DNA from 2 places in the Massilia varians genome. Region 1 is predicted to be linked to the other one. Evidence: riboswitches for the same ligand, from Rfam matches in the RefSeq annotation. Region 1 holds a riboswitch; the other holds the start of a gene.
What was found. A riboswitch is a leader RNA that binds a small molecule or an ion and turns the genes downstream of it on or off. The one in region 1 is predicted to bind cobalamin.
Positions count from the first base shown of each region.

Region 2: another riboswitch for cobalamin. It lies ahead of MasN3_RS08355 (TonB-dependent receptor family protein); the one in region 1 lies ahead of MasN3_RS04985 (TonB-dependent receptor domain-containing protein).

Region 1 is NZ_AP026966.1:1,079,045-1,082,446, reverse strand. Features, by position in the region: gene cobT (nicotinate-nucleotide--dimethylbenzimidazole phosphoribosyltransferase) at 1-527, shown strand, start outside; gene MasN3_RS04995 (adenosylcobinamide-GDP ribazoletransferase) at 533-1,312, shown strand; gene MasN3_RS04990 (histidine phosphatase family protein) at 1,316-1,846, shown strand; cobalamin riboswitch at 1,866-2,098, shown strand; gene MasN3_RS04985 (TonB-dependent receptor domain-containing protein) at 2,167-3,402, shown strand, end outside.
Region 2 is NZ_AP026966.1:1,821,330-1,824,731, forward strand. Features, by position in the region: gene MasN3_RS08350 (M1 family metallopeptidase) at 1-1,325, opposite strand, end outside; cobalamin riboswitch at 1,452-1,690, shown strand; gene MasN3_RS08355 (TonB-dependent receptor family protein) at 1,776-3,402, shown strand, end outside.

The sequences.
Region 1 (3,402 bases):
GCATCGGGAATACGACTGCCGCCGCGGCCATCATGCACAAGCTGACCGGACTGCCGCTGGAGCAATGCGTCGGCGCCGGCACGGGCTTGCCGCCGGACGGCGTCCGGCGCAAGCAGCAGGTTATCGCCGCCGCCGTGCAACAACATGCCGGGGCCGACGATCCGCTCGACGTGCTGGCCACCTTCGGCGGTTTCGAGATCGCCATGATGACGGGTGCGATGCTCAAGGCGGCCGAGCTGCGCAAGGTGCTGCTGATCGACGGCTTCATCGTCACCAGCGCCCTGCTGGTGGCAAGCCGCCTGCAGCCCGCGATCCTCGATTACTGCGTCTTCGCCCACGCGTCGAGCGAAAACGGTCATCGCCTGATGCTTGACGCCCTCGGCGCCGAGCCGCTGCTGGAGCTCGGCCTGCGCCTGGGCGAAGGCACCGGCAGCGCACTCGCCCTGCCCCTGCTGCATGCCGCCACCAACTTCCTGAACGAGATGGCGACCTTCGCCTCGGCCCAGGTCAGCACCGGCGCAAAGTAAGCACCATGCGGCAGCTGCGCCTGTTCTTCATCGCGGTCCAGTTCTTCACGCGCCTGCCGATCCCGCGCTGGGTCGGCTTCGAGCAGGAGTGGCTGCATCATGCGTCGCGCTACTTCCCGCTGGTCGGCCTCGTGGTGGGCGCGATCGCCGCCGGCGTATACGCGGCGGCGGCGCTGGTCCTTCCCGCCCCGGTGGCCGCGGTCCTCTCGACCGCGGCCACCATCTATGCCACCGGCGCCTTCCACGAAGACGGTTTCGCCGACACCTGCGATGGACTCGGCGGCGGCATGACGCGCGAACGCGTGCTCGAGATCATGAAGGACCCGCGGGTTGGCGCCTACGGCGCCATCGGCGTCGTGTGCATGCTCGGGGCGAAGTGCAGCGCATTGGCGATGCTGCCGCCAAGCAGCGCCATCGGCGCCCTGCTGCTCGCCCATCCACTGTCGCGTCTTGCGGCCACCTCGCTCATCTGGCGCATGGAATATGCGCGCGCCGAAGGCAAGGCCAAGCCGCTGGCCGAGCGCATGACGACGGCCGAGTTCACGATCGCCGCCGCAACCGTCGCCCTCGCCGCCGCCATCCTGTTGATGACCGATGCGCTCGACCTGCGCGCCCTGCTTGCCGCGCTCGTGGCCAGCATCGCGGCGACCTGGTGGCTGGCCCGCAAGTTCGCGCGCCGCATCGGCGGCTATACCGGCGACTGCCTCGGCGCCGTGCAGCAGCTGGCCGAAGTCGCCATCTACCTCGCCGTGCTGGCTACGCTTGGCCACGGTGCCCTCGCATAAGCGATGGGGCTGATCCTGGTCCGCCATCCGCAGCCGGACGTCGCGCCCGGTATCTGCTACGGCAGGTCCGACGTTTCGACATCTATCGAAGCAATTGAGCGGGTCGCCGCCGGCTTGCGCGCGGCCGGCCTGCCGGGGGACCTGCCCGTCCATGCCAGTCCGCTCCTGCGTTGCGCGAGGCTTGCCGCCGCACTCGATGTTCCCGTCACGCTCGATGCGCGCCTGGCCGAGATGGATTTCGGCGCCTGGGAGATGCGCGCATGGAACGCCATCCCGCGCGCCGAGGTCGATGCCTGGGCCGCCGACCTGCTGCACTACCGTCCCGGCGGCGGCGAGAACGTGCTCGAGGCGGCCCGCCGCGTCGCCGCATTTCGCCAGGAACTGCGGCATCCCGCCCTCGTCGTCTGCCACGCCGGCACGATCCGCCTGCTGTCCGCCCTGCACGCCGGCGGCGCCATCGAACAGGCCGCATTGCGTGCCGCTTCCAACTCCCACCGCATCGGCTACGGCGAAGTCATCGTGCTGAAAGACTGACAACGCCGCGCGACCCTGCGTATAATGGCGGCGTTTTGGTGCTCGCGGTCGTGCTCACGACCGCAGTTAAACGGGAAACACGAAGCCCTTCAACAAGGCCAACGTGTGCTGCCCCCGCAACGGTAAGCAAGTGCCGCGCTCGATCCTCGGGCTACGCGGCAAACCGTCTTCCATGACCACTGTGCGAACGCATGGGAAGGTCGGACGGCCACACTTGCCAGCCCGGATACCGGCCAAAAGGTGGGAGCGTGCCACGCGCGCGCTTCTGATCAATCTGGCCTACGGGGACGTCGGCTGGTTGTCTATTGATTGAGCTATTCATGAACTTTCCTGTAACACGGCTTGCGGCCGCGCTGTCGCTTGCATTCGCCCTCGCGTCGCCCGTTGTCGCCCACACCTTCGATTCGGTCGTCGTCACCGCCAACCGCATGCCGCAGCGCGCGGTCGACGTGATCGCCGATACCACCGTGATCCACGCCGACGAGATCGCGCGTTCTGGCGCCGGCTCGGTGGCCGACGTGCTGCGGCGCCAGCGCGGCATCGAGATCACCCGCAACGGCAGCGCCGGCGCCGCGACCAGCGTGTTCCTGCGCGGCGCCAACAGCAACGGCGTCGTAGTCCTGCTGGACGGCGTGCGCATCGGTTCGTCCACCAGCGGCGTCGCCGCCTGGAACGCGGTGCCGCTCGGCGCCATCGAACGCATCGAGATCGTCTACGGCCCGCTCAGCACCTTGTACGGCGCGGACGCCATTGGCGGCGTGATCCAGATCTTCACCCGCAAGGGAGAGGGCGGACCGGTCGTCAGCGGCTCGGTCGGCGCCGGCAGCAATGCGACGCGCCAGCTCGACGCCGGCGTGCACGGCGCGGCCAATGGCCTGCGCTATGCCTTCGGCGCCGGCCAGGAAGAGTCGGACGGCTTCTCGGCCACGCGCCCGGGCGCCTTCGGCTTCAACCCGGACGACGACGGCTACCGCCGCCGCAACGCCAACGGCCAGCTGTCCTACGCGCTGACCCCGACATTCGACGTCGGCGCCCAGTTCCTGCACAGCGACCTGCGCGCGCAGTACGACAGCGGCAGCGGCGCCTACGACGTCCATAACGAGCAGGACCTGAACACGGCGGCGGTCTATGCCACGGGCCAGTTCAGCGCCGCCTGGCGCAGCACCCTGCAATACGCGCGCTCGGACGACAAATTGGGCAGCTTCACCAGCAGCGCCCCATCCGGCGCCAGCCAGATCGACACCCGGCAGGACGAGCTGACCTGGCAGAACAGCATCGCGCTCGGCTCCGATACCCTGCAGCTGCTCTACAGCCACCGCAAGGAGGAAGTGGAATCGAGCGCCACCGCGGACCTGTCGCGCTCGCGCACCACCAATGCCTACGCGGCCGTCTACTCGGCCAGGCGCGGCGCCCACCTGTTCGATGTCAGCGCCCGCCACGACCGTTCGTCGGTGTATGGCAGCAAGAACACCGGAGCCGCCGGCTATGGCTATGACTTCGGCTCAGGCCTGCGCGCCACCGCCAGCGTCGGCACCAGCTTCCGCGCGCCGACCTTC
Region 2 (3,402 bases), 740 kb from region 1:
GTCAGGCCTTCGTCGAGCATCGGCTCCTCGAACTCGTTGCTGGCCAGGATGCCCTGGAAGAAGTTGTGGCCGAGTTCGTGAATCGTCACGGCGTCCAGTTCATATTCCTGCAGCGACTTGGGCGGAACCGCCGCATAGCCGGACGCGGTGATGAAGGTCGGGTACTCCATGCCGCCGGCTTCCTGCGCGTTGTAGGGCGGGATCACGACGGTCAGCGTGCGGTAGGGGTAGGGGCCGAGCTTGCGCGAGAAATAGGCCAGCGAATCCTTGGCCGCCTTCATGACCGGCCTGGCGCTGGCCTCGTATTCCTGCGGGTACAGCACCTGCACCGTCACGATCGGGCTGCCGGGACCGGTCCAGGTCTCCACCAGCGGGCGGCCGCTGCGCTTGTCCGCAGTCCAGGCGAAGTCGTGCACGTCGTGCTGCACGTAGCGGTGCGTCAGCAAGCCGTTCTTCTCCACGGGCGCACCCTGCAGCGCGCCGGTCGCGCCCACCGTATAGCCCTTCGGCACGGTCAGGCTCACGTCGTAGCTGCCGAAATCGGCGTAGAACTCGGACTCCATGTGGAATTCGTGCGCATTCCAGCGTGGCGCGGTGGCGCCGCGCTCGCCCGGCAGTTCGAGCACCGCGATCTTCGGGAACCACTGGGCCACCAGGTGGAAGCTGCCGTAGTAGCCGGTGCGCGCGATCACGCGCGGCAGCTGGGTGGTGAAGGCCATGTCGAGCGTGGTCGAGGCGCCGGGGGCGACCGCCTCGGGCAGGTCGAGGCGCGCCACCGTGTGGTCGGTGGGCGGTCCCCCGTCCGGCTGGACGAAGCGCCATGGCACGGTGGCGCCGCCCTGGCTCACGCTGCGCAGCGCGATGTGGCCCCATTCGCCGTCGCCGATCTCGGCGCCGCTGCGGAAACGTTCGCCGCGCTGGCGCTGCTCGGTGAAAAAGCTGCTGCCTTCGCCTTCGAAGGCGTTCATGTAGAGGTGTATGTAGATGCTGCGTACCGGGACCGCGCTGCGGTTGCGCCAGGTGAGCTGCTGCTGGCCGGCGATCACGTGCTTGTCCGGGTCGAGCGTGGCGCTGATGCGGTAGCTGGCCACGCGCTCGGACAGGGTCGCGTGGTCGCCGCTGCGGATGCCACCCCAGGCATTCGGGCTGCTCGGCGCCGTAACGGCAGCGGCGTTCGGCGCGGCCAGCGCGATGCCGTCGAGCGAAGGCGTGGCCGCGGGCGGGGGCGCGTCGGCCTGGGCTAGCCAGGCGCCGGCGCCGCCGAAGGCCAGCAGTGCGGCGCATGCCAGCGCGCGCAGGCCTTGTCGCTTTCTTTTGATCTGCATGCAGGACTCCCTGTTGTCGATGTTGTATTTATATGAGCGCGACTATATCCAGAACATCGGCGAATTGCCATGCGCAGGGAATGGAAGCACAAAATACGACAACGAAATGCAGGAAAGCTTGTCAGGTTATAATCTCGCCGTTCTGGTGCCCGCGCATGCGCTCCGCATGTGCAGTTAAACGGGAAACACGAGGCAAAGGCGCTGCGCGCCCGCGCCGAGATGTGCTGCCCCCGCAACGGTCAACAAGCACGGCTTCGCATACGCGAAGCTGTAGGCTGCCTCGATAACCACTGTGCCCGGCGGCATAGGAAGGTGGGGCGGTCCGTCTTGCAAGCCCGGATACCGGCCAGACAGGTGGAAGCGAGCGCATGCGAGCAGCATGGCGGCGCCTTCCGTTGAACTCCGGCGTGCGGGGACGCAGGTCGGTGCCATTACCGAGAACATCCGAACATGAAATCTGCTGTCGTACCACGCAGCGCGCCGGTCGTGAAGCCGCTCGCGCTGGCTTGCGCCCTGTCGCTGTCCATCCTTGCCGCCGACGCCCTTGCCCAGGACACCCTGCCGTCGATCGTCATCACCGGCGCGCGCTTCCCGGCGCAGGCCGCCAGTGCGCCGATCGGCGCGACCGTGATCACCCGTGAGGACATCCGCCGCTCCGGCGCCGCCGACGTCAATGCGGCGATCCGCAAGGTCGGCGGCGTCTACGGACGCCAGAGCCTGGACGCGTCGCCCGACTTCGCGCTCGACCTGCGCGGCTTCGGCGCGAACAGCGCCCAGAACCTGGTGATCCTGGTCGACGGCGTGCGCCTGAACGAGAACGAGCTGACCAATGCGGTGCTGTCGAGCATCCCGGTCGACACCGTCGAGCGCATCGAGATCCAGCGCGGCGCCAGCAGCGTGCTGTACGGCGAAGGCGCGACCGGCGGCGTGATCAACATCATCACGCGCCGGGCCGCTGGGAACGGCACCCGCGGCTCGGTCTTCGCCGAGGCGGGGCGCTTCGACGCCCACGACCTGCGCGCCTCGCTGACTCACGGCGCCGGTCCGCTGTCGTTCGACCTGGCGCTGGCCGACCGCGGCACCGACAACTACCGCGCCAACAGCGAGTTCAAGCAGAAGACCGCTAGCGGCGGCGTCCAGTATGCCTACGGCGCCGGCCGCGCCGGCCTGCGCTTCGAACGCTCGCGCCAGGACGCGCGCTTCCCGGGTTCGCTCACCGAGGCCCAGTTCCTGGCCGATCCGCGCCAGGCCTCCACGCCGGACGACTCCGGCACCCTCGACACCGACCGCATCAGTGCCTTTGTCGAGCACCGCGTGGGCGGCTTCGAACTGGCCGCCGAACTGGCGCACCGCGAACGCGAAGTCGCCGCCAGTTACTTCTACACCGGCGGCGTCACCCGTGTCGCCTACGACGCCAGCCAGACCCAGTTCTCGCCGCGCCTGCGCCACACGGCCGCCCTGGGCGACAAGCGCAACGAACTGGTGGTCGGGATCGACCTGGCGCGCTGGGAACGTCAGACCGCGTCCAACTTCTCGCAGGGCGACGCCGAGCAGGACTCGCGCGCCATCTACCTGCGCAACGAGCTGCTGTGGAACGCGTCGCAGGGTGTGCTGCAAAACGCGCGCCTGGCGATCGGTGGCCGCCACGAAAGCTTCACCAAGGATTATTCCGACCCGCTGGCCTTCCCGCCGGTGGTGAACGAGCACCGCAGGCAGTCGGTCAATGCCTGGTCGCTGGAAGGCAGCGTCGATCCGATGCCGCAGGTGACCGTGTTCGCCAAGCTGGGCCGCAGCTACCGCATCGCCAACGTCGACGAGAACAGCCTGCGCGCGGGCCTCGAGGTGCTGGCGCCGCAGACCTCGCGCGACCTGGAGCTGGGCGTGAGTGCCGGCGGCGCCGACCGCCAGCTGACCGCGCGCCTGTTTCGCCACCGCCTGAAGGACGAGATCTTCTACGACCCGACCATTGGCTGGGGCGCCAACACCAACCTCGACCCGACCCGCCGCCAGGGCTTCGAGCTCGAGGGCCAGCAAGCCCTGACCCCGGACCTGCGCCTCTCCGCCAAGTGGCAGCGCG